One region of the Paenibacillus sp. FSL W7-1279 genome, then DNA from elsewhere that is predicted to be linked to it. Evidence: riboswitches for the same ligand, from Rfam matches in the RefSeq annotation. Region 1 holds a riboswitch; each other region holds the start of a gene.
The links. A riboswitch is a leader RNA that binds a small molecule or an ion and turns the genes downstream of it on or off. The one in region 1 is predicted to bind cyclic di-AMP.

Region 1 (10,375 bases):
AATGATGCCCTTGATCCGAAGACCAAAAACTAATAGGGGGGATAGATCGTGACGCAAACATTGCTTGAAGTAAAGGGTCTCAAAACCGAATTCAAACGCGATGGCTCATCGGTGCTTGCCGTAGCAGGGGTCGATTTTCACATCAATAAAGGCGAAGTACTTGGACTCGTGGGTGAATCCGGATGCGGCAAAAGCGTGACCTCCCTGTCCATCATGAGACTTCTTAAGGATACGCCCGGCCGAATATCCGGGGGCTCGGTAAGTTTTGAGGGCAAGGATCTCGTACAAATGTCGGAAAAAGAAATGCGCCGCTATCGGGGTAACGAGCTTGCCATGATCTTCCAGGAACCAATGACATCCCTGAATCCCGTCCTTCGTATCGGGAAACAGCTGGAGGAATCCATCATGCTGCACCTGGGTTATAGCCGCAAGAAAGCGCGGCAGCATGCCATCGACTCGCTCAAACTTGTCGGCATTCCGCGGGCGGACGAGGTCGTGGATGACTATCCACACCAATTGTCCGGCGGCATGCGGCAGCGGGTCATGATTGCGATGGCGATGTCCTGCAATCCGAAGCTGTTGATTGCCGATGAGCCGACCACGGCTCTTGACGTCACGATTCAAGCTCAGATCCTGGATCTGATGAACCGACTCAAGACCGAGCAGGAAATGGGCATGCTGCTCATTACCCATGACCTTGGCGTCGTGGCCGAAATGTGCGACCGGGTGGTTGTCATGTATGCAGGCAGAGTCGTGGAAGAGGCAACGGTTGAAGAACTGTTCGAGAATCCTCAGCATCCATACACCAAAGGGCTCATTCATTCAGTGCCCAAGCTTAGACAAAAGGTACGCCGTTTGGAATCCATTCCAGGGAATGTGCCGGATCTGCGGAACATGCCGAAAGGCTGCAAGTTTGCTCCGCGATGCCCGTTCGTAATGGAGCAGTGCCTCTCCCAGGAGCCGGAGCTTCTCCCTGTCGCACATGAAGAAAATCGTAAGAGCCGCTGCTGGCTGACACAGGAAGGTCACACGAAGGGAGGAGAAACCGCATGAAAGAAACACCTCTATTAGAAGTAAAGAATTTGCAGAAATCATTCACGGTGAAAAAAGGATTCTTCGGCACATCCAAGCAGCTTCGTGCCGTGGATGGAATCTCCTTCGCGATCCATAAGGGCGAGACCTTCAGTCTGGTAGGCGAAAGCGGCTGCGGCAAATCGACGACAGGCCGCCTGGTGACCCGACTGCTGACGCCGAATAGCGGCGAGGTGCTGTTTAACGGAACGGATATTAGCGGATACAACGAGAATCAGATGCGCCCGCTGCGCAAAGACATGCAGATGGTATTTCAGGATCCATACGCCTCTCTTAATCCAAGGATGAAGGTCAAAGAGCTGGTCGCGGAGCCCTTGCTGATTCATACCAAGCTGAGCACCAAAGAGCGGGACAAACTGGCCTGCGAGCTTCTGGAAACGGTCGGATTGAACAGCTTTCATGCCGAACGCTTTGCTCATGAGTTCAGCGGCGGTCAGCGGCAGCGGATCGGCATTGCCAGAGCGCTGTCCGTGCGTCCAAATCTAATTGTTGCCGACGAGCCTGTGTCCGCGCTGGATGTTTCCATCCAATCGCAGGTGCTGAACCTGCTGCAGGATCTTCAAGAGGAATACGGCCTGACTTATCTGTTCATCTCCCATGATCTCAGCGTGGTTGAGCATATCAGCGACCGGATCGGCGTCATGTATTTGGGAGCGCTCGTGGAGACCGCCGACAAAGATACGCTGTATGATCGCCCGCTGCATCCTTACACTCAAGCGCTGCTATCCTCGGTACCCGTTCCGGATCCGAAGCAGAAGAAGGAACGGATCATTCTGAAGGGTGATCTGCCTAGTCCGGTGAATCCTCCGACAGGCTGCCGCTTCCATACACGCTGTCCTTCCTGCATGGAAGTGTGCAAACAGATTACGCCGGTATATCGTGAGGTTGAGCCGGGCCATCAGGTGGCATGCCATTTATATGACGAAGAAATCATGAAAAACGCTTAACAAACGCTTAACAGCGATGATTCTCTTATAGAGGAGGGAAGGCTCGATGAACATCACAATAGATGAAGCTCACCTGGCAGATACTTCGATTTATGTGGTTTATGAGGGGGCGGAGTCTCATTTTCGTTTAACGGAATCTCGAAAGCAGCGCATGACGCTGACGTGGTTCTATGGCCGCTCCGATCAAGAAGCGGATGATCTCGTTGTCGGCATGGGGCAGCGTTCAAACCTGACGTTGGAGCAAGTGCGCAGAACAGGCGCATCAGCCGCGAGAGCATTGCTCAAGGAGAATAAAACAAGCGCAGCGCTGATTCGCCCCTCAGTCCGCGGCGTCGGGGCATCTTCCCGGATTTCGATAGAGGAAGAACTTCAGGCGTGGGTTGAAGGCTGGATGTATGGACTATATCAATTCAATAAGCATCGCGGGGTCACGGCCAATCTGCAATCCCTGTCTCTTCATCTTCGACTAGAAGACTGGGAGGGGCTTTCCCGTGAAGATCTGGAAGCCATTATACAGACGGCAAAAATCCGGATCGAAGGGACGCAGTTCACCCGAGACCTGGTGAATGAGTCTCCGGAAACGTTAAATCCGGAAGCGTTCGTAGCGGTTGTTAAGGACCGTTTCAAGAAGGCACCCGTTCAGCTACATGTGTATCGCGGAGAAGAGCTCCATGATCGGCAGATGAACGGTCTGATCGCCGTGGGAGCCGGCAGCAAATATGAGCCTGCCATGATTGAGATTGCCTATAATGGGGTGGGTTCCGATAAGGAGAGCCCTCATATTGTACTCATCGGCAAAGGCGTAACCTTTGATATGGGCGGCATGAACGTTAAAATCGGCCGGGACATCAGCGATGCTCGTATGGATATGGGAGGCGCTGCAGCGGTCGTGGGTGCCATGGATATTCTGGTATCGCAAAAAGCTCCGGTACGCGTAACGGCGCTGATCGCCGTTGCGGATAATTTATCGGGACCGGATGCGATGCTACCATCTTCCGTCGTTCATTATCCGAATGGATTAAGCGTTCAGATCGCCAATACGGATGGGGAGGGCAGATTGATCATTGCCGATGCGCTGCTGCATGCAGCGAATCTTGGCGCAGATAAAGTGATTGATATCGCAACCCTCACCGGTAATGTCGGAGCGGCATTGGGCTTGGAGATTGCGGGTATCTGGGGCGACCCACAGATTACGGCCGATTTGGTTGAGCTCGGTGAGCGTAACGGTGAGCGCGTATGGCCTATGCCGCTGATGGACGAGTACGAATCAGAGCTTAGAAGCGATTATGCCGATCTGAAAAATGTCGGTACGTCCACTTTGGCTGGCGCTATAACGGCTGCGCTGTTTATCCGTCATTTTGTGGCGGATTCCATGGAATGGGTTCACATCGATATGGCGGGCACGGTCCAGTATAAACGGGATTTTCCTCATTCTGCAGCGGGGGCTACTGGATATGGCGCTAGATTGCTCGCGGATTATGTGGAGAAGCAGTTTTCCCATGCATAAAGAATCAACTTCAATAAGGAGTGACGATGATGCTGCTTGAAATAATCGCAACATGCGTGGATGATGCCATCACAGCAGAGCAGAATGGCGCGGACCGCCTGGAATTGATCACGGCGATCACCGAAGGCGGGCTTACGCCGGGAATCGGGCTTGTAGAAGAGGTTGTGAAAGCCGTTCAGATTCCTGTTCATGTCATGGTCAGACCTCATAGCAGATCCTTTGTGTACAACGAACATGATATAGCTACCATGATTGCGGAGGTGAAGGCGATCCGCAAGGCAGGCGCAGCTGGCGTAGTAATCGGCATGCTGACTCCGGAAGGAAAGATTGACGAGGTCTCCTTAGTCAAAATGCTGGAATGGACAGGGGATATGCAGGTCACGTTCCACCGGGCTTTTGATGAATTGGAGGATCAGTTCGAAGGGCTTCGTACATTGCAGAAATACCGGTCGGTTACCCGCGTCTTAACGTCTGGCGGGCCGCAGCCTGCACCGCAAGCCATCCCGAGAATTCGGGAGCTGGTAGAACATACGGCAGGAAGCGAGCTTAAAATATTGGCAGGCAATGGCCTGAAGTGGGAAATCATACATGATTTTATCGACCAGACCGGCGTGAGCGAGGTGCATTTCGGCTCCGCTGTCCGGTATGGCCGATCAGGGCTGAAGCCCATTGATCCGGTTGAGCTGCGATCATTGGCTGACAGCTTACATCATTAGAAGTAGCAAACCTATCGGAAACAGGTGAACAAAAATTGCAAACCGTATTGAATAAACAGCAAGAATTTGTGGTTGGCGTTGACCTTGGGGGTACGAAGATCGCGGCAGCGCTCTTTGATTCCGAAGGACAGCTGCTGAACCGGGAGCAAATGGAGACGGCAGGCGCGCGTACGGCCGAAGAAGTGGTTACGAGAATTACGAATATGATTCGCAGCGTCTCGGGCGGCCAATCGCTCCGAGGGGTTGGCATGGCTTCGCCGGGAACGGTTAACAGCCGGGAGGGCATTGTCATCCATGGGACGAATCTGCCGCAATGGACGAATGTTCCCCTCAAAGCATGGATGGAACGTGAGCTGCATACGGAGGTTCAGGTGCTGAATGATGCTAATGCAGCCGCATGGGGAGAGTATGTAAGAGGTGCCGGAAGAGGGGCGACGAACATGGTGTACGTGACGCTGAGCACCGGTATCGGCTCAGGCATCGTGCTGGATGGGAAGCTGTTCCTGGGCAGCAGTTCCTTTGCTGGGGAACTGGGACACCATATCATTGATCCCAGCGGTCCGCAGTGCAATTGCGGCAGCCACGGCTGTTGGGAGGTATTTGCTTCTGGAACAGCCATCGGACTCGCAGCATCCCAGCGAATGCTTACCCAGCCAAGTGTCATATCAGAACTGGCGGCAGCTGATGCGGGAGTGAACGCCAAGCATGTATTCGAGGCCAAACGTCTTCAAGACCCCGTTGCAATGGAGGTCATTGATCGTGCCATCTATTACATGGCGCTTGGACTGGTTAACGTCATTCACAGCTTTAACCCCGATCGCATCGTCATTGGCGGGGGTGTGAGCAGAGCAGGTGAGCTGTTGTTCCCGCAGCTGCGGGAAATGACGGATAAGCTGGTCATGCCGTCCTATTTAGGGACGTACGAGATCGTTCCTGCAGGACTTCGGGACGATGTTGGTCTGGTTGGAGCTGCGGCTTTGTTCCAGTAGCATAGGCCTGAAGAGAATGATACGAATAGGATCAATGATAAATAGATACCAGAAAGAGCGCTCGGAATGACGACGTAGTATCCAGTTACCTAGCTAAAGAGAAATCAACAAAAGCCGCCCTCAGAAGGGCGGCTTTCCAATTATTCATAGAGAGAGCGGGAAACGGAGCGATCATTTATTTGCGTCATAAGTCCGTAACAAGTAACAAGTGATAGGCGTGAACCGTAAACCGTCATCCGTTTGCGCTGGAGTCGATTTTTTTGGTTTCTGGTTAGGTTTGTTTGTATCCGACAAACAATAAACGGTTGCTCGCACTTTCCCGCCCGCCGGCGGAAACCGCCGGCTCCAAACCCGCACGTGGGGTGACCTGCAGGCTTGGAGCCGGCGGCTGTCGCTATTCCATGTACTTGGATGCGTCAAACGTAATCAAAGACGTATGATTGGCATGCTCAATCAGCGAAGAGAGCTTGGTTACCTCGCGTTCCTTCTTGCGGGCTAGCGCCTGATAAGCCTCTGGATCATATAAGGCGACGTTGAACAGCGTTATGGCACCGTCTCCGCTGCCACGGCTGCTCTGGCGCTCCAGCTTCTTGCGGGAACCGAGATGGGCAAGCTGTCCGATATCGCTGCGTATTTGTTTGGCCAGCTCGATCGCTTCCATGATCGTAATGTCGGAGCCGTTCCAGGGAATAGTCTGCGTGGTATTGGAGATTGCCATCAGCAAATCCAGCTTCCTATAATCCGCCGCGGCCGCTTCGATTTCTTCCGTAATGGCATCTACGCTGCGCGTAGGGTATTCCGCCGTCTCCCCTTTTTCAATAATCGTGCTGCTGTTGTTCAAGCGTTCCGACATCAACTGATTGATGAGACGGTTAATTGCTGCCCGAACAGCTAGTGCTTCTGCCATCGTTATTTGACTCATAAGTGATGGATCACCTCTTTAATTTCATTTCTGATATGTAAACGCATAGATTTGTAAATAGTTGCTAGATTAATTAAAAAAGCAGCGCGGAAAGGAGAACAGAGTTACATAATTGTCATGACTGAGTGAGACGGTTAACCAATCTCCTGCCGAAATTCTTCATCTTTACGACAGCTCCAAACATAAAACGATAGATTTTTAGGATATCATTGACAGCATCCTTGCTTGTATACTATATTAAGAGAAGGTTACAAAACGTTAATGAATTTTGCCGAATTTCGTTTGTGAAAACGGGGGAACCGTCTTGGGTGAATTACTCTTGTATAGAGAGTATAGGGAACCTTCAACCGAACCCTTAGCTAACTCCGTAGGCATCGAAGGAGAGAACATATTTTGAAGAAGTTTGTCATCACTTTGCTAGGGTCTGCAATTATTTTTTCTTCTGGTGCCGTTTCAGCATTTGCTGATCAACAACCGAATTTTCAGTATCAAGTGAAGCAATTGGTAGGAACTCCATACAAATGGGGCGGAACGACTACCAGCGGGTTTGATTGCTCCGGATTTATACTGTACATGTTTAGAAATTTCGACATTGATCTTCCGCGCACTTCCCAAAGCCAGGCTCAAGCCGGTGAACATGTGGATCGCCAAGATCTGCGGGTTGGAGATTTGGTATTCTTCAATACGAGCGGTAGCGGAATTTCTCATGCAGGCGTTTACATTGGTGACGGACAATTTGCACATGCTTCCAGCAGCAAGGGAGTCAGAATCAGCAAGCTTAGCGATTCCTATTACGAGCCGCGTTATGTCACGGCACGTCGTGTTTTGAGTCAAGAAAACTATGCAAAGCTGGTAGGAAGCGCAAGCTAGTTGGATTACGCAGCCATTTAGAGTACGATACATAATCAGAAAGCCTGACAAAGGGATGACCTTGTCAGGCTTTCTTTTTTTAGATATGAGAGAGTATAAACTTCGAAGCTTGTGACTTCCTGATATCGCAAGAAAAACTTCTACTAACTGTCTGTCATCTGTGAAAGTACGTCGATAGACGTTTTTGTTACTATAAGTCTATCATCCCACAAGGGGGTGTTCGGTTACTCCTTAACAACAGAGGCATTCACGGCAGCTTCCATTCCATTATTATAGAGACGGAACAAGCCCAGACGCCAGAAGGCGGCTCCCTTCAGGTCATAACGTTTGGCCAAGCCGAGTTTATCGTCCACGGAAGTGGAGGTTTCGCTGCTTAAACTGATGCCAAGCAGGAGCTTCTGCTTCGGGACGCCTGCTTGGAGTGCCAGCTGGATCGCTTGGTCCACCAGACTGTTCGGTTCGGGAACCTGAGATTTGGTTCCAACCGGATTGTACTGATAGGCCATAACAATCAGGTCATCAGCGATAGAGGCCAGTGTCTTGTAATCATAACCTTTATAGGCGCTGTTCAATGGCGGCACGGCTAAAGACAGGGCAACGTCATTCGGCAATGCGGCTTTCAATTGCTTGACGTAATCATTGAGCAGCTTCTGCTGCTTCACGGCATCCAGTTTAAATCCGAGCCCTTCAAAGTCAAGCACAACACCGCCGAATCCGTTCTCCGCTACCGCGGATGTGATGCCTTCAATAGACTTTTGGCGCAGGTTGCTATCGCTTAGGACCTTGGTTAACTCGCCGTTCCCATCCAAGGCATAAACCATGAGATATGGTTTAATATTCTGATTTGCAGCATCTGCTACAATCGATTGCGGCGTAACGTCGCCAGCCGCAGCGGGGAGGCGGTACTCATCCCCTTGAAGCGTGAACTGACCCTCGCGATCGATGCGGCTCCAGCCAAAGGCAACTGAATTCATGGATCCCACAAGATCCCGTTCTTGGAAAGATTGTAATGCATAGAAAGCTCTCAAATGCATGTCGCGCTGTGGCGATACGAGGGAGACTGTACGAGTCGCCTGGTTCCAGCCGACATCAACGCCGAATTGGCTGCTGAACGAGCTGAGCGTGATCAGCACACGGCCTTCCCGCTCCACCGGCGGAGCTGCAAGCTTCACTTTTTTTCCATTGACGGTTGCGTTCGTGCTCCCCACTTGAAGTAATACTTCAGTCGATTGGCCTTTCACGCTGCCAATGGCCTTCACGGTTTGCGTCTTGCTATTCCATGTGATTTGAATGCCCAGTGCTTCTCCAACCGTCCGGAATGGAACGTAGGTGACCCCTTTGTCAACCCGCGGAGCCGCATCGAAGGTTAGCGTAACGTCATCCAGCTTTACCGATATGGCAGGCTCTGCATGTACCTGGCTAACATGGGAGGTGGTGCCGAGCAGGGATAAGGCAAGAACGGCAGCAACAGCTGTTTTTCCTATTTGTTTGTGCAGCATGCTTATGTATTTCCTCCGATCCATTAAAATAATAGAATGATTTCATAGAATATGGAATTGGGTCTAGCATACGCTAGTATAGCAAAATTTTCATAGAGTTCCAATTCCATGATGTCAATGTCATAGAATAGATATGAGTAAGCATATTGATTTTTTAAACTTTCCAGTATAATAAATGAAGGATTTGATACATAACCTGATGATGACATGCATAGGGGGATAATACGGGTGTTTAAATTCTGGAAGAAGAAAAAGGGCGGGGATAGCGGAGACAAAGCCTCGATCCCTCCAGCAGAAGAGATAATGGAAGCCGTACCGGATCCGATCATTGAGCTTGCAGGCCGCGAGGTTCGCCGCAGCGTGGCGCCTGTTCTTGGCATGACGGTGCTTGATCTGGCCGAGCGGAATGAGGTGGACTGGAACTCTTTTTGCAAAAGAGGAACTTGTGCGCGCTGCCGCTGCATGGTGGTGGAGGGAATCGAGTATTTGTCCGAGCCCAATTTGGCCGAAGAGCGGCGCCTCGATCCAGAAGAAATCGAAGAAGGCTATCGACTGGGATGCCAGAGCAAGATCGAAGCGGTCGGTCCCATCAAAATCAAGCATGCCCCATACTTTTGAAGACATTGAAGGCAGATTGCCGTTCATATTTAAAAAGCAGGCAGCCGTACCACAACGGCTGCCTGCTTTGCTGGAAAGATAATACTGCAATCCTTTACTCAATCCCCATTTTGCTCTGTTCCCGGAACGAGCTCGGTGTTTGACCGGTAATTTTTTTGAATAACATCGAGAAGTACTTATCATTGCCGTAACCGACTTGGGAAGCAACCTCATGTACCGGCATTTCGGAATCCGCCAGCAGGCGCTTGGCCTCTTCAATTCGGCGGGATATCAAGTAATTGAAGGGGGAATCGCCGACTTCTTTTTTGAACAGATGGGATAAATAATGCTGACTAACATACATCGTATCGGCAATGTCCTTGAGACTGATGCTCTGGGTATAGTTAGTGTCGATAAAGTGTTTGGTCCGCAGTGCGATTTCGTTCTTGCCCTTCAAGGACTGGAATTGGTGTTTAACGTCCACAATGCGATAGATGACGGTAATCAATGACATCAGCAAGTTGGTGCTCAACGTTTCATACCCCAGCACCTGCGAATCGCATTCACGGAGGATCTCGGAAAGATAGCTTTCCACTTTATAGGCGTATTTCTCACAGGATATGACTGGCTCCACATAGGCCGGGAGCAGCATCCCCTGGGGAACCCCTTCAATGTGAAGCGAATCCACGCCGCAGTAGATCACCTTGAAGGGTCCGTCCGTGATGGATCTCTCCTCGTGAGGAATGCCGGGGTTATAAATCGCGACATCGCCCTTGTGGAGTTCGTATATTTTTCCTGCAATCGTGAATTCTCCGCGTCCTTCTACAACATAGATGATCTCGCAGAAATCATGAATTTGTGGCGGTCCATAAAAGAAGTCCTCGTCCACGACCTGCCCGGCAAAGAGCAGCTGCGGATTTTTGATGAAGCGGAAGTGATCGCTTTTGCTATGCGAGATTTCGATCTTTGGCACGGTCTTGTCCCTCCTGGAAAGCAACATCCTCTACCTATTATAATGCAAAACGCCCTTTCAGTGCGGAAATCGTTTACATCTGCTAATCGGGATGGTTCACTGTCTTGCTGAAATTAGGAGCCGATATAACAAAATAGTGGGTTATCTCTTGCACCGAATCATCTTACAATGATGTCATAATCCTTATAGGAAGGCGTGACATACATGACAATTGAAAACGATTACAGATGGCGAGACGGTTTTCCGAGAATCGGGATTCGCCC
Region 2 (10,375 bases), 3.0 Mb from region 1:
AGGAGGAACTGATATGAAATCCGTGCAACTCATCAAATTAGCAGGTACCGCATCCATAGCCATGTCTTTATTGCTTACGTCCTCATCGCTCATAACGATTCCTGCCCATGCGGCAGCAGCCTCCACATCACAGAGCAAGGCAAACTGGAGCACGCTGGACGTGAAACATAAACCTTATACGAATAAAGGCGTCGTATTCATTCCGTTGAAGGAAGTTTCCGAACAACTGCAGCTGCAGTTGACGATCCCGGGAAAAAAAGAGCTGTATATTAACAGCCCGACACAGTCTGTTCGCATTATCATCGGACAGTCGCGCGCAGTCAATGCCAAGGGGACCCCTCTCAAGCTTGAGGCGGCTCCGGTCGTGAAGAAAGGCGTGACTTATGTTCCAGCCAGTCTGATTACCAAAGCTTTCGGCATCCCTCTGAAATATGACAGCAAATCCGGGCTTAGAACGACCTTTGATGCTTGGTCAAAATATGCCTATGCTTCCAAGGCCAATATGCTGTTCTGGGTAAATCGCGAGAATGGTATGCTCTCGATGGGTAAAGCCGGATCCACGCCAGCCCAAGTTGGTATAATCCCGGTTGAGGAGATCGATCAAGTCAGCTTAAGCGCACATCGCATCAATAGCAATACCTACGTGGTCGACTTGTCCAATTATTACGGTGAACCTCATATTCATGAGGGAAGATACCGGGTGCTCATACAGGACAAGAAAATCCTGAAGCTATCCAAAACCAATCATTCCAATTTTGCCGGGATCAACTACCATCCGGACCAACTCAGCTACAAAGGCAATATTGCCATGATGAACGGCAGTACGCTTGAGCTGGTTCATCCGATGGGCAAAACGGTCAAAACTTATGACCTGGCCGCGCTCACGGGAGTAAAGGATAGTTTTATCGTAGAAGCGATTGAACAGGACTTCCTGCTCGTCCGACCATACACGAAGGCGACCCTGTATATCGTCCATCCGACTGGCAAGACAGCCGAGCTTATCTATCCTGAGCTTCTGGACGAGGAAACCATCAAGGTCATAGAGGAAATGCCGCCGAATGAGGTGGGCTTCATTGGTGACGGCCTTACGTATCTCGGATATGCCGGCGGCAAGCTGACGTTCCAATACAACAATCCGTTTCTCGATCAAAAAGAAAAGCTGACCTACCCCCTTCCATTCTAATCGATATGCAAATAAGTAGAAGACCGGCCGGATTCATTTACGAATCCAACCGGTCTTCTTCATGTTCGTCCTTTTTGGAAAGGCTTCTTTAATTTATTGTATCATTCCGCTGTCTGAAGTGCTTCCCTGAATTCCTCTGGCGATGCATTCCACCATTCCTCGTTACGCGAAATCAGCAGCTCGCGCAGTGCCTTCTTCTCGACGTCGCCAAGACCATCCAGAATGATCTTGCGCTTCATCGCCGCATCCATTTTATTCACATGATCGGCGAGGATCTTCCAGCCGCGACGGGCCTCCTGGTCGATCCACATTTCACAGGCGGTCATGCCTGCATAATGCTGTCCTTCCGCCGTACGATCTACAGCCACCCACACGATCCATACCTGTCGTCCATTGGGCACTTCATCCCGGTTCATGCTGAAACGGATACCCTTCTCCACCTTACTCTTGGCATGCATGGCCCCAATATCCACTCGGGCCTCGCCATTATCGATAATGACGGGTGACAGACTGTTCAGATCGATGGAGCCTGATCCAAACCCTTTATGCTTACTCTTGCTATTAATAATATTCAAAGCAATCGGTTTCTTCGCACCCTGCTTCTGCTCTTCATTCTCCACTGCTGCCGACCTCCTATATCAGAGCCGATGCTTACGTATCAGCTGCTAAATTGATAACCATGTCCCAATAATTTTATTTTAACTAATAATCCCCCAAAAGCAAACATATACATGCACTAGATGCTTGTCAACGGGAGGTTGTTCGATATGGTCCCACCACGTGCCAAAGTCTTTCTATCATCCCTGCTTGCCCTAGGTTTGCTTGCAGGATCGATGCCGATATTTCTGAATCCAGGGTCCTCAGCGTCTGCTCTTGCCCCAAATGCGGGCAAGCCCTCCGCCTCTGCCGTGGAGAAGGCCCCGCTCTCACCGCCTAAGGTGCAGCCTAATATTCCCGCTCCGGCCTTAAGCGACCGGCTGGTGGAATATCATATGGATGTTCGGTACGAGCCTGAGGAGAACAAGCTTAAGGGCAAACAGACACTCACTTGGACTCATCCAGGCAAAAAAAGCGTAAACGAGCTGTACTTTCATCTGTATCCCAATGCTTTTGCTTCCAATGACACGACTTTTATGAAGGAATCGGGCGGCAGGCTTCGTTCCGATCCCATGCCAGATGACGGATACGGCTCCATGACCATTACCAGCGTGAAAACAACCGAAGGACTGGCCCTGACCCATCGCCTTCAATTTGTTCAACCTGACGACGGCAACATCAAGGATCACAGCCTTGCCAAGCTAAGGTTGCCTAAACCCATCAAGAGCGGGGAGAGTGTTACCATTCATTTGGAGTTCGAGGTCGAGCTTCCCAAAATATTTGCCCGCATGGGAACCACCGAGAATTTTATCATGGCTGGCCAATGGTTTCCGAAAATTTCGGTCTATGAACCGGCCGGTCTTCGCGGAAGAGCAGAGGAAGGCTGGAATCTTCATCAATACCACGGCAACTCCGAATTCTATTCCAACTTCGGCATTTACAGCGTTCGCATTCGAGTGCCCGAAAATTACATTGTCGCCGCGACCGGATTCCCTACCAAGCCTGCCCAAAAATCAAACGGGGAAAAAATTTATCAGTTTTACGCGGATGACGTACATGATTTTGCCTGGTCGGCATCGCCAAACTTTGTCACGGCAGAAGAAGCATTCTCCGCACCAGGCGTACCTGGCGTCCGCATCAAGCTGTATCTCGATCCAGCCCATAAAGACTTATAGGAGCGTTACTTTGATGCCGCCAAGTCGGCACTCGCTTCGTTTGGAAAATGGTACGGAACCTATCCGTACTCCACGTTGTCCATCGTCGTTCCGCCTGAATCGGGCAACGGTGCAGGCGGCATGGAATACCCGACGCTGGTCACAGCCTTCGGTGCCAAGAACGATTCGCCGGGATATGAACTGGAGCGGACCGTTATTCATGAGATCGCCCATCAATATTTTTACGGAATGATTGCAAGTAACGAATTTGAGGAAGCGTGGCTGGACGAGGCCTTTGCAACCTATGCAGAAGAACGAGTGATGGAAAAAGAATACGGTATTACCTCCAATACGGCGGCTCAGGGAGCATCCATTACTTCCCCTGCACCGCTGAAGATGGAATCCTGGAAATACAGCTCTCACGAAAACTACGCACTGAATGTATATACGAGGGGCAAGCTGGTGCTGCAAGGCATCGAACGGCAGGTCGGTCCACAGATGATGGGCAAGATTATGCATACCTATGCCCAGAAATACCGGTTCAAGCATCCAACCACATCTGACTTTCAGAAAGTCGTCGAGCAAGTAAGCAAAACGTCCTGGCAGTCGTATTTTGACCAATATGTATATGGAAGCCAGATGGCGGATGTCGCCATCGACGTGATCAAAACCAAAAATAAAGGCACGGCTGAAAATCCTCGGTATGAGTCCACGGTCCAGATTACGAGCAAGGACGGGGATATCACCGATGTGCCGATCGTGTTCGCCTTTGAGGACGGCAAAACGGTGGAACGAACCTGGAGCGGCAAAGACGGCAAAGTGGCTTACACCCTGGAATACAGCTCTCCGCTCGCCTGGGCCATGGTTGATCCGAAGTACTCCATCGTCCTGGAGAATAAACACATTAATAACTATATGAAGGCAGGAATGGATCCGACGGTGGTTACACGCTGGAATCTCAGTATTACCAAGCTTGTGGAGACGCTGTTCGGCAGCCTGTCATGGTGAGGGGGGAGCACATGAAAAGTTACGCAGGCCAAGGGTGGATCAGTGTTAAAGACCAGCTATACGTCTCGATTCTGCTCTTCTTATACCGTTTGCTGTGGGGATATTGCCTGTACCGACTCGTAAAATCGGCAGTCGTCCCCCTTCTGATGCGATATCCGGATTCCGCCCCTAACGAGCTCAGCCGTCTTTTATTCTTCTACGAGGGCGAGATGAGCCTGTCCTTGAGCAGCACAGTACACACTTACGGATGGCTTTTGGCCGGTTTGCTCTTGATCCGGATGTTCCTCACCCCGCTCATTCGGGCCGGCATCTTCTACAACCTTCACCAGGAAGCCAAGGGCGAGCGCGGTTTATTCTTCTTCACTGGCATGCGGAAACTGTGGAAACCCGTAACGCTATTCTATCTGGTTGAGCTTATTCTCACCTTCGCACCCGGTTACTGGATTCTGCCCAAAATCCTCCCGATTCTGCTGAATGGAATTCAGGAGCCTGTACTGCTGCTTCATGCACTGCCCTATGCAGCTGGCTGGTTCTTGTACGCCTATCTGATCCGCCTGTTATTGCTCTATATGCAATTTGGCCGTACCGGCGATTCCAGCATGATCAGCTCTATCCATGCGCTCTTCCGCCGCTTGGGCACAGCAATGCTGTTATCCATCACCATCGGCGGATCCGCCTGTGTCATTCTGCTGCTCCTGAGCTCGGCCTCGCTCTTCTGGGCCGGGTTGATCGGCTTAATTATTCAGCAGGCCTCTTATTTCCTGAATGGACTTTTCCAAATTTGGGCAATGTCCGCTCAATATCATTTGTGGAGAGATTCCTCCTCACAGCATCCTTAATGGTTACAATTCGTCACCCTATAATAATGAAACACGCTCGTGAATAAGCTGTAATCAGAAGCGACACGTTTCTATCCCGCGCTAGATTTTACAGAGAATAAGAGTTCATTTATCCTCTATATTACAAATTTCTGAACGCCAAATTACAAAAAAACCTGTTCCCTCAAGATGGGGACAGGTTTTTTTGTTTAAAAATAATGTTTCCTCGTTTGCCAAATTGTTAATACTCTGCTAAAATAACGAATATGTTAGTAACAACTTTGTCATCTTTACTGTAACTTTTATGTAGGAACGTTGTAATTCGCTAACTATGTTGGAACGTCAAACGTCAATGAATGGGTTCATCAACATTTCAAGGAGCCGAATTCCCATAACGATATGGGAAGCGGGGGATCCGTTTTGGGTGAATTGATCTCGCAAGAGAGGGATCATAGGGGACCTTCAACCGAACCCTTAAGCTAACCTCGCAGGCAATGGAAGGAGCTTTTGTTTTGAAAAAGAAGTTAACGGCTGTTTCTCTAGGCCTCGCACTCGCACTCACATTAGGGACCGGAAGCGCTTTCGCCGATTCCAAATTAAATACTGCAATCAAACCAGCCATTGGTGTTTCTTACAAAACAGGTGGAACTACAACGAATGGATTTGACTGCTCCGGATTCACCAGCTATGTTTACAAGAAGCTTGGTCTTAGCCTGCCCCGCACGTCTGCAGCTCAATACAAAGTAGGTACGGCCGTATCCAAGAGCAACCTGAAAGCTGGCGATCTCGTGTTCTTCAACACATCCGGTAGAGGTGTATCTCATGTGGGTATTTATGTCGGGAGCGGCAAATTCGCTCATTCTTCATCTTCGCGCGGTGTCATTATCAGTCCGCTGAGCCAGAGCTATTACGCTAACCGATATGTAGGCGCTAAGAGAATTATGAGTCAGAATACGTACAAATCTGTAGCTGTGAGCTACAATTAATGTTGGAACTTAATTGATTTACTCTTACAAGAAAGCCCTGGGTTTATGAGATTGTGCCGATCTCATCCAGCGGCTTTTTTCTTTTGTTGATTTGTGTGTATACCTTTATAACGTTCAGGACAGCAAAAAAGTTCCCGCTTTTCGAAAAAAAATAAAATTTATTATACAATTTCACTTCACTTCGCCATGTCTTCACATCATCTATCCTTTATATACCCTTCTCTCCCTTCATTAAACACCCATTTTGGAAAAATATTGATTTTCCTTGGTGCTTCGACAGCTAATGCTATTGAAAAATAGCGAAATTCACCAAGAAATAATTGCCAATCTCGCTTGCTGTCTGATAGAATGGACGCAGTAACAACTTTGTCATTAATGTAAGTGCTTTAATATATAGATTGCTATGCCTCGCGGCATCGAAAAGGAGCTTTCCATGCTGAAGAAAACATTATCGACAGCAGCCCTAAGTATCACGCTGTTGTTCACTTTGGGCGTTGGCAGCGTCTTTGCTGATCATGCGCTGGATCAGGAAATCGATAAGGTTCTAGGTACAAGATACAGCTACGGTGGTACAACCACGAGCGGTTTTGACTGTTCCGGCTTCACCATGTATGTTTATGCTAAACTCGGTCTGAAGCTCCCGCATCAATCCGGCTCTCAATTCGACATGGGGACAAGCGTGTCCCGTAAGGAGCTGCGCGCTGGCGATTTGGTGTTCTTCAACACATCGGGCCAGGGCATCTCCCACGTCGGCATTTATGTCGGCGATGGCAAATTCGCCCATGCTTCCTCCAACCGCGGCGTGGTTATCAACCGCCTGGCAGAGGATTACTACGATCAGCGATACGTGGGTGCAAAGCGTATCATGAGCGATGATAAGTATGAAGAGTCGGTCGGTGAATCATCCTAAGCTATAGAGGCTAATCTTCCCTATACATAATGCTTGCCCGTTAAAGGAGCCCTTACCTCTCTTTGGCGGGCTTTTTTGATGCAACCTGGATGCTCGTAATATGGTTATTATTTATGCAGACGATAGGAGGACTTCGCAAATGGATGCCACACCGATTACATTTCACACCGTGGTCATGCGTGAAGAGCACGCCGAAGAAATATGCGCCTGGGCCTACCCTCCCCCCTATAATATCTATGGCTTTCTTCCCTGGGAGCAGATGAAAGGGCTTGAGGTGGAGTTTGGCGATCCGGACATTCGCCGAAGACAGTACATCTCGGTTCTGGATGAGCGGGAGGCCCTCTGGGGATTTGCCCAGCTGTTTCCGATGCATGAGGTGACACGAATTGGACTTGGCATGCGGCCTGATTGGTGCGGGCGTGGAATGGGTAAACGATTTATGCAGACGATTGTCCGGGAAGCCAGACGGAGGCGGCCTGCCGACGAAATTGACCTTGAGGTAATGACCTGGAATGAGCGAGCAATCCGCGCTTATCAAAGGGCAGGCTTTCACATCACCGATACGTATGAGCGGCTTACGCCAACGGGCAATGCCCTTTTCCACTGTATGGTGTATGAGCCCCCTACAAATGAGGAATAGTAATCTTTGTCTATATGAAAAAGCACAATTTTGTGTACTTTTTATGAAGCTACGCCGTATAGTTGCTTTTTTTGTCACAACTGGCTATGCTGTCTATGGATGTTGGTTTATAATGGAGACAAGTGCAAAAGTGCAGTATACATAGAAGGGACGATATGACGATGCAAAAATGGATCATGAGCGGATTGTTCTTCGTCGCATGTGCGTTGGCTATCGCGCTGATGTTTACGCTCCCAGGTAAGGAACAGGTAGCTCAGGAAGAGAAGCCGACCATGCCGGAAGTGACTCTCGATGCAGCCGCAGCGGAAGCCACACTGAAAGCAAGCTGCATTAGCTGTCACGGCGACCAACTTCAAGGCGGCGCAGGGCCGGCTTTGAATCAAGTAGGCGGACACATGGATGCGGACGCGATCTTCAACGTTGTAACCAAAGGTCGTAAGGGAATGCCTTCCTTTAAAGACCAACTTAAACCTGAAGAAATCGCAAACATCGCGCTGTACCTTGCTGAGAAAAAATAAATCAGCTTATACGCAAAACACGCTTGCACCTGGAGTTGTTCCCGGTGCAAGCGTGTTTTTTTACATATTGGGGACTTCTAAAGGGACTAATGGCCTCCCCGTTCTATTGTCCCGACTTGCCATCCTTCGAACGACTCTTCTCATAGGCTTCGTTAAACTGCTGCGCTTCCTTAATATCCACAGCCGTAATGCCACCGTCGTCCCAAGAAGTGAGACGAAGTGTAACGACTTTATAATCTATGGTGATGTAGGGGTGATGTCCGAAAGCTTCCGAAATAGCTGCCACTTCATCAACAAAAGCGATTCCCTTCATGAAGGAGGAGAAGGTATACTTTCGTACAATCCATCTCCCTTGTTCAAATTCCCAACCCTCAAGCTTTTCCAGATGAGCCTCTACTTCTTGCTGCGTATAAAGCATCTTTTATCTTCCTCCCCGAAAAAAACCTATCTTAAAGCCGACTAACCGTAATATGGGCTATCTGTCATCTATTCTATTCTGCCCTGTTTCTGTTGATAACTGGAGTGATTACACAAGGGCCACAAAAGCCAACTCTTCCTCACCAATCAAAATATGTATTCGATGGTTCGTCTGATCATGCATGACCACGCCGCTGCCAACATTAATCACCGGCTCTGTGCCCAGCGCATAGAACAAATCCTCTGCCAGCGCCTCATGGACCTCATTTCGCTCGGCTTCGCCCAAATTGCCCCAATCCTCAGCTTCCATTTCAAAGAAGACATAGCTGTCGGAAATTCGCCCGACCGCCTCGGTCAGTTCTGCCAGAATTTCGCCATAATCCCTTCCGTGCTTAACGCCCATCTTAATCACTCCTTTCCTTGCCGTACTTAGCTTCGTTTCCCTTCCTTCCATTATACCGGAAATTACAACTAAAAAAAAAAGCCCGACCTGACGATAAATAGGATAACGCCCCACATAAGGGGCCCGGTTCTCCATGAGAGCCGTTCTGACGAATGGATTCGTTATTTTATTTCTCACGGATGAGGTGTGGTATGGAAATTTCAACAATTATAGGCTTAATAATCGGTATCGTCGCGGTACTGGTGGGCATGATCCTGAAAGGTGCCTCCCTTCTCGCTTTGTATAATCCGGCAGCCTATCTAATCATTCTTGGCGGTACGGCAGCAACTTTATTCATCGGATTTCCGCTAGTCGAGCTAAAAAAGATTCCGAAGCTGGTCAAGATGACCTTCGTGAAACAGAATCTGATGGACAAAACGGATATGATCAAGCTGTTTATGGAGTGGGCTTCGATCACACGCCGTGAAGGACTTCTGGCTCTGGAAACCAAAGTCGATGAAATCGATGACAGCTTCCTGCGTAATGGGATGCGCATGATCATCGACGGCAACGATCAGGAATTCGTACGTGACGTTTTAATGGAAGATATTAATGCCACCGAGGAGCGCCATCGTTCCGGTTCATTGATCTTCTCGCAGGCCGGTATGTATGCACCTTCCCTCGGGGTACTCGGAGCCGTTATCGGTTTGATCGCTGCACTGTCCCACATGGAAGATATGGGCGAACTCGCTCATGCTATCGGGGCTGCATTTATTGCTACCCTGCTCGGTATCTTCACCGGTTATGTTATCTGTCACCCGATTGCGAATAAACTCAAGCGTCTGTCCAAACGCGAGGTTGAAATCCGCCTGATGATGGTAGAAGGCCTGCTGTCTATTCAATCCGGTGTATCCACCATTGCAATCAATCAAAAGCTCTCCGTGTTCCTGACACCGTCCGAACGGGCTGAGCTCAGCGAGAGGGAGGCTGGTGCTAGTGAGCAAAAAGACTAGGCACGAGCCGCATGAGGAGCATGCCGACGAATCCTGGCTTCTTCCTTACGCAGACCTACTGACCTTGCTTCTGGCCCTGTTCCTGGTGCTATACGCCATGAGCGCGACAGACGCACGCAAATTTCAAGAAATGAGCGAAGCCTTCAGCGTTGCTCTCACTGGCGGGACCGGCGTGCTGGATTACAGCAAAACGGAACCCAGCGATGATCCGCCCAATATTAAAGATCATAAAGCGACATCCCCTTCCGTTCCCGCAACAACACCTGACCAACGACGTGCTGAGCTGATGCGTCAGGAACAACAGGATCTGGAGAAGTTAAAGAAGCAGCTCGATAATTATATTAAAAATAACGGTTTAACCTCGGAGCTCAGCACCAAGTTGAACCACTCCCAGCTTGTCATTACAATACGGGATAACGCCTTGTTCCCTTCCGGCGAAGCCGTTGTGAAGCCGGAGGCCCGCAAATTGGCCATGGCTATCTCACAAATGCTTCATAAGTTCCCGGACTATGAAATTATTGTATCCGGACATACGGACAATGTGCCAATCTCTAATAGCCGATATCCGTCGAATTGGGATTTAAGCTCGGATCGTGCCTTGCAGTTCATGAAGATTTTGCTCACCAACTCGGAGTTGGATCCTAAACGGTTCATGCCGATCGGTTATGGTGAATACCATCCGATTGCCGATAACAACACCGCTGCTGGGCGAGCGAAGAACCGCAGAGTCGAGGTTTCCATTATACGTA
Region 3 (10,375 bases), 460 kb from region 1:
TTTCTTTTTTTATTCCGGACTTAGTTTGTGAAGTTGGTGTTTATCCGTGAGTCTTACCGCAAGGTGGCCGCTGATTTCCTGGCTTGATGCAAGCAAGTCATCACACTATTGACCAGGTGGTCGATGTGTAATACAATTTGGTCAAAATGATATTGACCAGGTGGTCAATCGGTGGGGTGGCGTACAAACCAATGGAGCCAGATAAAAAACAAACCATTTTGCAAGCAGCTTTAGTGGAGTTTTATCACAAGGGCTATGAAGGAGCTTCAACCAATCAAATTACCAAAGCAGCTGGCGTATCCAAGGGAATTTTGTTTCATTATTTTTCGGATAAAAGAACGTTGTATTTAACGGTGGTGGATGAATGCTTAAAGCATTACTACCATTCACTGACTTCGTCACCTATGGATCTCTCCGAGGATCTGTTTCAGGCGATAGAGCAATTATCTCAAAAAAAGATGGATGTATTTAAAAGTGACCCCATCAGGTTTGGATTTATGGCTAAAACATTTCTGATTATGCCGGAAGAGCTGAAAGCGGATCTTCTGCTCAAACAACAACAGATGAACAAGGATTCCATACACCTCCTGGCAAGCAGGATCGATCAGAGCCGTTTTAGGGAAGGAATCGATCCCAAGCAAGCAATCGAATTCGTATTGCTTTCCCTTGAATCTCTAATTACGAAGCAAATGACCAAACGGTACGACGAGAAATCTATAGGAGAACTCGAGGCAAGTGCGGCTTTAGACACGAAACCCTATTTGGACATATTAAGGTACGGCATTTATCGTAAGGAGGGAAAAGAGTGAAAATAAAGTTGCTCACCATCGGAACAAGGGGAGATGTACAGCCGTTCATTGCCCTTGCCCGAGGTCTCCAGAACAACGGACATGACGTGGTTATATGCACATCGCAGGATTTCGAAGGCTTCGTTCGAGGGCATGGTGTCGGTTTCGCGCCAATACAGGCAAATATTATGAAACTAGCCCAATCTGCAGAAGGGAAACGCATGCTGGGCAGCAATCCCTTCGAGATTATGAAGCAGATGAAAAAGCTTATATATCCTATGATGCAGCAAATGCTCGATGACCTGTGGACCGCTTCTCAAGATGCGGACTGCCTCATCTACCATCCCAAAGCATTCGCTGGATATGATATTGCCCAAAAGCTGAATATTCCCGTATTTGCAGCCCATCCAATTCCGATCATTGCACCGACAGGCGCTTTCACCAATCCCATTTTACCTTTCACCTTCAGGAATCGATGGTTAAATGAAAAAAGCTATCATCTCAACCGTTTCATGCTGTTATCCTTCAAAAAATTGTTGAATACATGGAGAAGAGATACGTTACATTTACCTCCACGAAGTCTATTCTCCGATGATCTGCACGTAAATGGACGCGATATTCCGGTGCTTTACGGTTGCAGTCCTTCGATTATTCCATTTGATCCGAAATGGAAGGATCGCGTCTGTATGGAGGGGGTTTGGTTTCTGGAAGATACCGATTGGGACCCACCAAGGGAGTTGGAGTCTTTTATCGCGTCAGGATCCCCGCTAATCGTTATCAGTTATAGCAGCATGCCTCTAAAGCATCCGGATCATGTGCTCGAGATGACTATGCAGGCTTTACGACAAACGGGGCAACGCGGCATCATTCTGGTTGGCTGGAGTGGAATGCAAGTATCCGGTAATGGGGCCGAGAACATCCTGTGTATACAGGAAGCACCGCATGCATGGCTGTTTCCGCGAGCTGCAGGCGTTATTCATCATGGTGGAGCAGGGACGACAGCGGCCGTTTTGAGAGCAGGTAAGCCGATGACCATATCCCCGTTCAATGCGGATCAACCCTTCTGGGCCAAGCGTATGTATGAGCTAGGTGTATCGACAAAGCCGATTCCTGAAAAATCAATGTCAGTAGCCAGTTTGGCTGAGCGAATAGCGGAGCTAACCAGTCATTCAACATTGACAGCCAATGTAATGGCACTGTCAGATAAAATTTCAGAGGAGAGAGGTGTTGATCGAACTGTAGAATTTATTGAGAGACGGCTACACCATCACTTTTGAGAGAATTCCTTTAACAAGGGATATGTGTCCAAAAGTTAAGGTGTTATTGGACAAGAAAATTCTTGATTGGGAACCCTGAGTTAGCCAATCAAGATATGATCTTCCGCATAACCAATTTTGGATGTGCGTTTTTTCTGAGCCAATGCGTAAGCCAGCGTTAAGGGCCCCAGACGACCGGCAAACATCGTTATCGTTACAATGACTTTCCCTACGGGGGACAATTCACTTGTCAATCCCATCGACAAACCGGTGGTGCTAAATGCTGATGTCGCTTCAAACAACACTTCCAAGAAGTGTTCTTCGAGCATACCTTCGGAGATGGTCAGCAACAGGGAAACGCCCAGCACGACCACCAAAGAACTCATGACAACCGCCAGGGCGCGCATGACGGTTTCTCCTGCTATTTTGCGTTTGAAGGCATGGATTTGACCGCCCCCGCGAAAGGTTTGGATCGTAGCTAGGATGAGTACAACAAGGGTATTGATCTTAATACCGCCGCCTGTTCCTCCGGAAGCAGCACCGATGAACATCAGAATAATAATGAAAAACTGAGAAGCCGCCAGCATGCTACCGATATCTATCGTGTTAAACCCCGAGCTTCGAGGCGTTATGCCTTGGAAAAAAGCAGCCAGCACTTGTTCGCTTTCGCTCAATTGGCCAAAGGTTGACGGATTCCAGCTCTCTAAAAAGTATATAAATAGAAAACCGAGCAGGGACAGCGTTCCTGTTCCGACTAGGACAACCTTGGAGTGAAGCGAAAGCTTCTTCCATGAACGTTTTTGGAATACATCCACAATGACGATATAGCCGAGGCCTCCAATGATAAATAGCAGGACAATCGTAATATTGACGATCGGATCGCCGACAAAGGGAGAAAGGCTGTCAGACCACAGGGCAAATCCGGCATTGTTGAATGCCGAAACGGAATGGAAAAGTGCGTAGTAGGCTGCCTGTCCCCACCCGACGTCCTGTTGCCAACGGAGCGTAAGGACAATCGTAGCCAAGGCTTCAAACGCGAATGCAATGAGTACCATATACATGGATAATTTAACCAAACCTTGTGCCGAGGTCGAATGCGTGGTTTGCTGAATAATCATTCGTTGCTTCAAGCCAATCCTTTTCCCCAGAACAATGGCAACCATAACGCCAAAGGTCATAAAGCCGAGCCCGCCAATTTGAATCAAGATCATGATAATGACTTGTCCAAAAGTTGAAAAAACACTACCGGTATCCAAGACAACGAGCCCGTTTACGCATATTGCTGAGGTGGCTGTAAATAAAGCATCCAGCAGACCAATTGACCTCCCGGTGGAGGAAGAGTAGGGCAGCGCGAGCAATGTGGTCCCGATTATTATTAAAGTGAAAAAGACAAGCATGACGAGTTGAGGGGGACTCATATTTTTTTTAAGCTTGTTGATAAACAACTCCATTGTGTCAGGAGCGGAATGTTGTGTATATCGATCTTTTGAATTCATAAATGTTCTTCTCACAAGTTCCACCCTCATTCTTTATTGATCGCCGGGTTTATCAAAGAATTTTCTGTTTTGGAAAAAAGACGACTCTACCACTTTTCCGTGACTTATTTTCAAATATTGGATCTCGTGGTCTGTTTTTATTTTCAGCAAGCCGGTGTCAAAATCGGTATTTAACTCTTTGAAAAATAGACCCTCGGCTATTGGATCGCCCCCGGATTCCTTACCGCCAAGCAGATAATGAGAACCCTCCCTGAACACAGTGACTCGAATTCCCCGTTCATGGGTGTCAGCCATTTGATCATCCATCCTTTGAACCGCTACAATGTGCAAATCCGTTTCGCCGATCTGGTTAAGGAGTTCGTTGACAAACGAACCACGCGTAATTTCTTGCCACCGCGTTTGACCGGATTGTCCGATGATTAGCTGGGTAATTTGATGATTCTTGGCGGTTTCCGCTATGATTTCCGAAGCTTTGCGATCTTCATTCGTTTTGACAATGAAGGTTGCCCCATACTCGTCGCATTTCATTTGCCACTCAGCCATATACCTTTCTTGTGCCTGATCTAACTCATCTTCACGCAAGGGTATAACGCTCAACACAAACAGGGGACACTGAAGAAGTCTGGCTAATTCGCCGCCTCGACGGATGAGACGTTCTCCGTTTGGACCGTAATACACGCATACCAGTATCTTTTCATTGTTAAGCAGAATAATCATTCCTTTCTTTTCTAAACACAACAGCTTTAACAAAAAAGGCCTGGAGGCAGAGAAAAATCTGCTTCTAGGCCTTGGCTGTACGGATCATGGACAAGTCAAAGTAGTAAGAGTGTTCTTTCCCAAGACGCTGACGAGGTTAGCTGTCGGATTCGGGATTGAGAGTTCCCGTTCCTTCTTATCCAGAAAGAATTCACCCCTAAAGCTTAGTCGCTTTGTTGGTTCCCCCGTTCCTCATAGAGGATTAAGCATTCATGCGTATGAAATTTATCGTAATAAATATTATGCTAAAACATGCTGAAAGTAAACAGTTAGCGATCAGTCAACAACATCATATCATTGGATTGCAGCAAAAATTATGCTTTACTATGGTATATACTACGCAAAGAAGTCTACGGGGTTTCATGGTCTGTCGTATCTGAAAGGGGAAAATAGGATGGCTAAAGGCAAATCGGAGCCGCTAAAATCATTAAAACAGTTTAACCTATCATCTTCACGACTGATCCTTCTTGGTTTCGCCGCACCGATTGTAATCGGCGCGATCTTGTTAGCCTTGCCCATATCATCGTCATCAGGTGAAGGTGTAGGTTGGTTAAACGCTTTGTTCACCTCAACATCTGCAGTGTGCGTAACCGGATTGGCCGTAGTGGATACAGGAACCGACTTTTCCCTTTTTGGTCAAATCATGATCATGTGCCTGATTCAAGTCGGCGGTCTTGGTTTCATGACCTTCGGAGTTTTGATCGCCGTTGTGCTTGGAAAGAAAATTGGACTGAAAAATCGACTGCTCCTCCAAGAATCCACTAACGCATTATCAACGCAAGGCGTAGTGAGGCTATCGCTAGGTATTTTTCTGATTGCGCTCATTATCGAGTTCGTCGGAGCAGCCTTGTTAATTGTTCGTTGGGAGGAGGAACTGGGCTTGGGGCAAGCTATTTATTATGGGGTGTTCCACTCCATCTCATCATTTAATAACGCTGGCTTCAGTCTTTGGTCAGACAGTTTGAGCCGGTATGTGGGAGACCCGCTGGTCAACATCGTCATCACCCTGCTTTTTATCATTGGTGGGCTTGGATTTACTGTTGTTCTGGACTTATGGAAGCATAGAAGGTGGAATAAGCTGTCCCTTCATTCAAGAATCGTTTTGTCGACTTCAGCATGTCTATGTTTAGCCGGGTTTATCGTAATTTTCATTATTGAGTTGTTCAACTCCCGTACGTTCGGCTCTTTGAGCTGGGGAGAGCGAGTATGGGCGGCTTATTTTCAAGGCGTGGTGACTCGTACGGCCGGGTTTAATACCATCGACATAGCCGCGATGATGACGACTTCTCAGTTTTTCATGATTTTCCTCATGTTTATCGGTGCTTCCTCCGGATCCACGGGAGGCGGGATCAAAACCAATACATTTGCCGTACTGTTATTCACATTGATTAGTATTATTAAGGGGAAGCAGGACGTGCAGTTGTTAAATCGACGCATCCCCCAATCGATTATCCTCCGATCCATAGCCGTCATGGTGATCTCAGTGAGCGTTGTGATTGTCGCTACATTCTTGTTAACCATAAGCGAGCATAGCTTGCAAAAGGACTTTATGGAAGTTCTGTTCGAAGTGACCTCAGCCTTCGGCACCGTTGGCCTATCGATGGGATTGACGCCTGAGCTGTCTCCTTTTGGTAAAGGAGTCATCATTTTGACCATGTACATCGGCAGACTCGGCCCCTTAACGCTGGCCTTCGCGCTGTCGCAAAGAGTAGTCAAACAAAAGTACCGGTTGCCTGAAGAGAAAGTGCTTATTGGTTAAGAGTGGTCGATCTGCAAATCGGGATACGAAAAAATAAGGTTCAGCTGGAGTCGTTTAATTCGATCTCCGGGGCTGAACCTTATACTCGTTTTATGTTCTGTTTTGCTTATACGGAGGGTTCTTACATATCTGCCCCGTCTTTTTCCTTCACGGGGCTGGCTAATCCAAACTTCTTAACCAAAGGTTTGATGGTTAACCCCTGAACGAGAAGTGAGAAAAGGACAACGCTAAAGGTGAGAACGAGTATATCATCGCGTCCGTCGAAGGTTGGGGGCAAGCTTAAGGCGAGAGCGATCGACAAGCTGCCCTTTAACCCTCCCCAATTCAAAACCACCTTCCATGAAGATGGGAAGGATTTCAGGAAGTACAAGCTTACGTAGACGGCCAATGTTCTTCCGAGTAGAACGATAAGAATGGCTGCTCCGATTAACGCCCACTTGTCCGCGAAGTTAATATGCTTGATTTCTAGACCGATCATTAAAAAAATCAATGAATTTGCGATTAACGTGATGACGTCCCAGAACGAATTAATATTCATCTTGGTTGTATCCGACATCCCGATGCGCGCTCCGTAACTGCCAAAAATCAAGCCGCCCACGACAACGGCAATGACGCCAGATACATGGAAATGTTCGGCAATAAAGAAACTTCCGAAGAACAGGAGCATAGAGAAAGCTATCTCCAGCGGATAATCATCATAGAAGCGAATGAGCTGTGAGAACAGATATCCTAACACGCCTCCAACAGCGATACCGCCAATACTAAACTTCAAAAAGAGCAATACACCGCTGCCTATTCCCGCCCAACCCATTTCCATGTACGTGAGCAAATAAACAGAGGAGATCTGAAATAACACAACGGCAATTCCGTCATTAAACAGCGACTCCCCTTCGATGATGGTTACAATTTTCTTCGGTACGCCTAATGATTTGAAGATGGAGATGACACTGATCGGGTCCGTGGCACTCATCAATGCTGCAAAGGTAAATGCAACAATCAAAGGCAATCCCATAAACCCATACATGGCTAGAGCTATAAGAAGGAAAGAGAGCAAGGTGCCGCCAAACGCGAGGGCAATCACCGGCTTTCCTTGTTTACGAAGATGCGAGAACGGAAGCTTTAATGTTGCATCTCCAAGAAGGATAGGAAGGAACAGGGAGATAATGATTGCCTGAAACACATTCGATTGGGTTATAAACGATTCGGCTTCATCCAACACAGGCACATGGATCAAACCAAGCAGCAGGCCTACAATAACAAGTGCAATAGAGTAGGGCTGATTCATTTTTTTGGCTATCGAGATAACACCCATCGATATCGCAAGCAAAATCAGCAACTGCACGAAAACCTCATTAAAATGATGCATACGGCACCCCTCATCAAAGGATTAAATCTCCATTTATTGTAACCTAAAGACTCCCTAACACCAAATATATTGACATATGGGGATTTAGGGAGTACTTTTATGAATATAAAATAAAATTATTCACAGGATCACAAACGGCCTGATTAAGGATGTGATATGCAACATGCCCAAAAAATTCTCGGATGAAGAACGTGAATGGATACGCCAAAAACTGCTGACGGAGGCACGCCATCATTTCGAAACGGCGGGCCTTCGCAAAACGAGTGTTGAAGATCTGACAAAGGCCGCCGGCATTGCCCAAGGCTCGTTCTACATGTTTTTCGGATCGAAAGAGGAATTATATTATGAACTGATTCTGGAGGAGGAGCAGCGAATTCGCAATGCCGTTCTTGATTTATTCCCTCCTGAAGAGGTTTGCAGTAAGGAAAGCATTAAACGGTTTCTCTTATATTCACTGAGGATGATGGACGAGAGCCCAATGCTTCGCCAGATGATGGATCGCGGGGAGATGGAGTTGTTGTTCAGGAAATTGCCGAAAGACTTGCTGGAGCGTAACTTTACGGAGGATCAAGACGCGCTCTTGCCTGTGATTACGGCTTGGCAGAAGGCTGGCATTTTACCTGGTACGGCACCCGAATCCATCGTGGGCATGATCAGATCCTTGGCACTGCTTACGCTGCACCAAAAAGAGATTGGAGAGGAGCAATTTACATCTACGATCGAATTGCTAGTCGAGTTATTATCTGCCGGCATGCTTGCGGTGTCTAATGCGCTGAAGGGAGATGGAGCGTTGTGATCGAAGTAAGAGGGCTTCATTACACGTATCCGAATCGAAAAGAGCCCACCCTGCATGGGCTTGATTTTGTCATCCCGCCTGGCGAAATCTTTGGCTTTCTCGGCCCGTCCGGCGCTGGTAAAAGCACGACGCAAAAACTGCTGATCGGTGTTCTGAAAGGTTATCAAGGAAGTATAAAAGTCATGGGCAACGAAATCAGGGATACTGGTCCCGATTATTATGAGCGAATTGGAGTAGCTTTTGAATTCCCGAACTTCTACAGTAAATTTTCGGTTCTTGACAATTTAAAGCTCTTTCGTTCCCTTTACAAGGGGGAGACGGAGGATCCCATGAAATTGCTGGAACAAGTCGATCTAACAGATGCCGCAAATATGAAGGTTTCCCAGCTATCCAAGGGCATGAAGATGAGGTTGAATTTCTGTCGGGCGTTACAGCATGATCCAGAAATCCTATTTCTGGATGAACCTACTTCCGGATTAGACCCGGTCAATGCCCACCGAATGAAGGAATTGATACTTGCTAAAAAGGCTGCCGGCAAGACGGTTCTAATAACAACGCATAATATGCAAGCGGCAGAAGAACTTTGCGATCGGGTAGCCTTTATCGTCGACGGTGAAATCAAATTAATCGATTCACCCAGAGAGTTGAAACTTCGTAAGGGAAGAAAGGAGGTCCGAGTCGAATACAGTAGGGATGGCGAATTAAAGGGAGCGGTATTTTCTCTGGATGGCATCGGTGAGAATAACCAATTTCTTAAGCTGATACAGGATTATCCCCTCGATACCATTCATTCGCAAGAGGCGTCGCTCGAACAAATTTTTATTGAGGTAACCGGGAGGCAGCTTGTATGAAGGGCCTAAGCTTATTTGTATTCGATCTGCGTTTCCAGTGGCGCCACGGATTCTATTGGGTTTATATGTTTGTCTGTACCTGTTATTGGATTTTGCTCCGATTCGTACCCGAGGCCTACCAGGAGACAACAGCGATTGTGTTGACATTCAGCGATCCCGCAGCCCTTGGGCTTATCATGGCAGGCGGTATGGTCCTGCTGGAGAGGGACCAGGGCGTCCACGATCCGTTGTTTGTAGCGCCGGTACACATTCGGGAATATTTGCTGGCGAAGGCTGCGTCCCTGTCGGTGTTATCCCTTGCGGCAGGCTGGGTGATTCATATGGCGACCGGCAGCCTCCCGGAATATCCGCTTGCTTTTTCTGCCGGTATTGTATTAACATCAACCTTCATGACCTTGCTGTCGATTGGCGTGGCGGCACGCCAACGGACAATTAACGGTTTTATTCTGATGGTGCAGGTCTACGCGCTGCCATTCATCCTTCCATTGTTAAGTTTTCTTCAATTGTGGCATGAAGACCTGTTTCTCGTCCTTCCAACCGAAGGAACTCTCCGGTTACTTGTGTCTCCCAGTGACGGCTTATCTATTGGCAGCGTTCTATATTCCGTATGTATTCTGTTGATTTGGAACTTTGCGGCTTACATCTGGGCGCAGCGATCCTATACTCGACATGTGTTGATGCGCGTAGGTGAAGGAGGGGGCATTAATGGAGAGATATAAAGCCCTCATGATCATGGATCTACGGCATGCGTGGAAGGATCCCGTTCTGATGGCAGCTATGTTCGGTCCGCTGCTGCTTTTGTTTCTATCGAGGTTTGGATTCCCGGTTGCCGTTAATTGGCTCGATGTAAACTATTCGTTTCATTTGGAGCCGTATCGCGGCTTTGCGGCATCGTTATTAATTGTTACGATCCCCATGCTGACAGGAATGCTCACCGGTCTCCTTATTCTCGATGAACGCGACGAGAATGTGATTGCATATTATGCGGTTACCCCACTAATGCGTAAAGGTTATTTGCTATATAGAGTGACGCTTCCTTTTCTGTTATGCACCGTATTATCCATTCTATATCTGTCCTTTTCGACTTTATCGGATATTCACTGGGCTAAATTGGGTGTTTTGCTGTTGCTGGCATCGGAAGCTCCAATATTCTCGTTGTTCCTTGCCGCTTTCTCAGCGAACAAGGTAGAAGGATTAGCCTTATCTAAAATAGGAGGGCTGTTCATAGCCGGACCTGTGGTGGCCAACTTCGTTCCAGGAGCTTGGCAGGTGTTAGGCGCTTGGCTCCCAACGTATTGGCCTGCAAA

Region 2: linked by a shared signal. The riboswitch ahead of MKY82_RS00500 (C40 family peptidase) and the one ahead of MKY82_RS20510 (C40 family peptidase) in region 1 are both predicted to bind cyclic di-AMP.
Region 3: linked by a shared signal. The riboswitch ahead of MKY82_RS18410 (universal stress protein) and the one ahead of MKY82_RS20510 (C40 family peptidase) in region 1 are both predicted to bind cyclic di-AMP.

The regions. Positions count from the first base shown of each region.
Region 1 covers NZ_CP150215.1:4,616,700-4,627,074, reverse strand. Annotated here, with positions in the region: gene MKY82_RS20545 (ABC transporter permease subunit) at 1-33, shown strand, start outside; gene MKY82_RS20540 (ABC transporter ATP-binding protein) at 49-1,053, shown strand; gene MKY82_RS20535 (dipeptide ABC transporter ATP-binding protein) at 1,050-2,039, shown strand; gene MKY82_RS20530 (leucyl aminopeptidase family protein) at 2,086-3,546, shown strand; gene MKY82_RS20525 (copper homeostasis protein CutC) at 3,576-4,262, shown strand; gene MKY82_RS20520 (ROK family protein) at 4,298-5,251, shown strand; gene MKY82_RS20515 (hypothetical protein) at 5,646-6,173, opposite strand; cyclic di-AMP (ydaO/yuaA leader) riboswitch at 6,433-6,563, shown strand; gene MKY82_RS20510 (C40 family peptidase) at 6,567-7,043, shown strand; gene MKY82_RS20505 (stalk domain-containing protein) at 7,268-8,542, opposite strand; gene MKY82_RS20500 (2Fe-2S iron-sulfur cluster-binding protein) at 8,771-9,160, shown strand; gene MKY82_RS20495 (AraC family transcriptional regulator) at 9,255-10,112, opposite strand; gene MKY82_RS20490 (L-fucose isomerase) at 10,317-10,375, shown strand, end outside.
Region 2 covers NZ_CP150215.1:99,245-109,619, reverse strand. Annotated here, with positions in the region: gene MKY82_RS00520 (copper amine oxidase N-terminal domain-containing protein) at 14-1,183, shown strand; gene MKY82_RS00515 (YwhD family protein) at 1,285-1,803, opposite strand; partial or broken gene MKY82_RS00510 (M1 family metallopeptidase) at 1,951-3,942, shown strand; gene MKY82_RS00505 (hypothetical protein) at 3,954-4,781, shown strand; cyclic di-AMP (ydaO/yuaA leader) riboswitch at 5,130-5,269, shown strand; gene MKY82_RS00500 (C40 family peptidase) at 5,273-5,746, shown strand; gene MKY82_RS00495 (C40 family peptidase) at 6,183-6,656, shown strand; gene MKY82_RS00490 (GNAT family N-acetyltransferase) at 6,796-7,296, shown strand; gene MKY82_RS00485 (cytochrome c) at 7,458-7,814, shown strand; gene MKY82_RS00480 (4a-hydroxytetrahydrobiopterin dehydratase) at 7,918-8,232, opposite strand; gene MKY82_RS00475 (hypothetical protein) at 8,341-8,634, opposite strand; gene motA (flagellar motor stator protein MotA) at 8,826-9,626, shown strand; gene motB (flagellar motor protein MotB) at 9,610-10,375, shown strand, end outside.
Region 3 covers NZ_CP150215.1:4,153,141-4,163,515, reverse strand. Annotated here, with positions in the region: gene MKY82_RS18425 (TetR/AcrR family transcriptional regulator) at 147-809, shown strand; gene MKY82_RS18420 (glycosyltransferase) at 806-2,065, shown strand; gene MKY82_RS18415 (TrkH family potassium uptake protein) at 2,146-3,441, opposite strand; gene MKY82_RS18410 (universal stress protein) at 3,574-4,257, opposite strand; cyclic di-AMP (ydaO/yuaA leader) riboswitch at 4,368-4,515, opposite strand; gene MKY82_RS18405 (TrkH family potassium uptake protein) at 4,691-6,055, shown strand; gene MKY82_RS18400 (sodium:proton antiporter) at 6,177-7,421, opposite strand; gene MKY82_RS18395 (TetR/AcrR family transcriptional regulator) at 7,585-8,217, shown strand; gene MKY82_RS18390 (ABC transporter ATP-binding protein) at 8,214-9,068, shown strand; gene MKY82_RS18385 (ABC transporter permease) at 9,065-9,787, shown strand; gene MKY82_RS18380 (hypothetical protein) at 9,774-10,375, shown strand, end outside.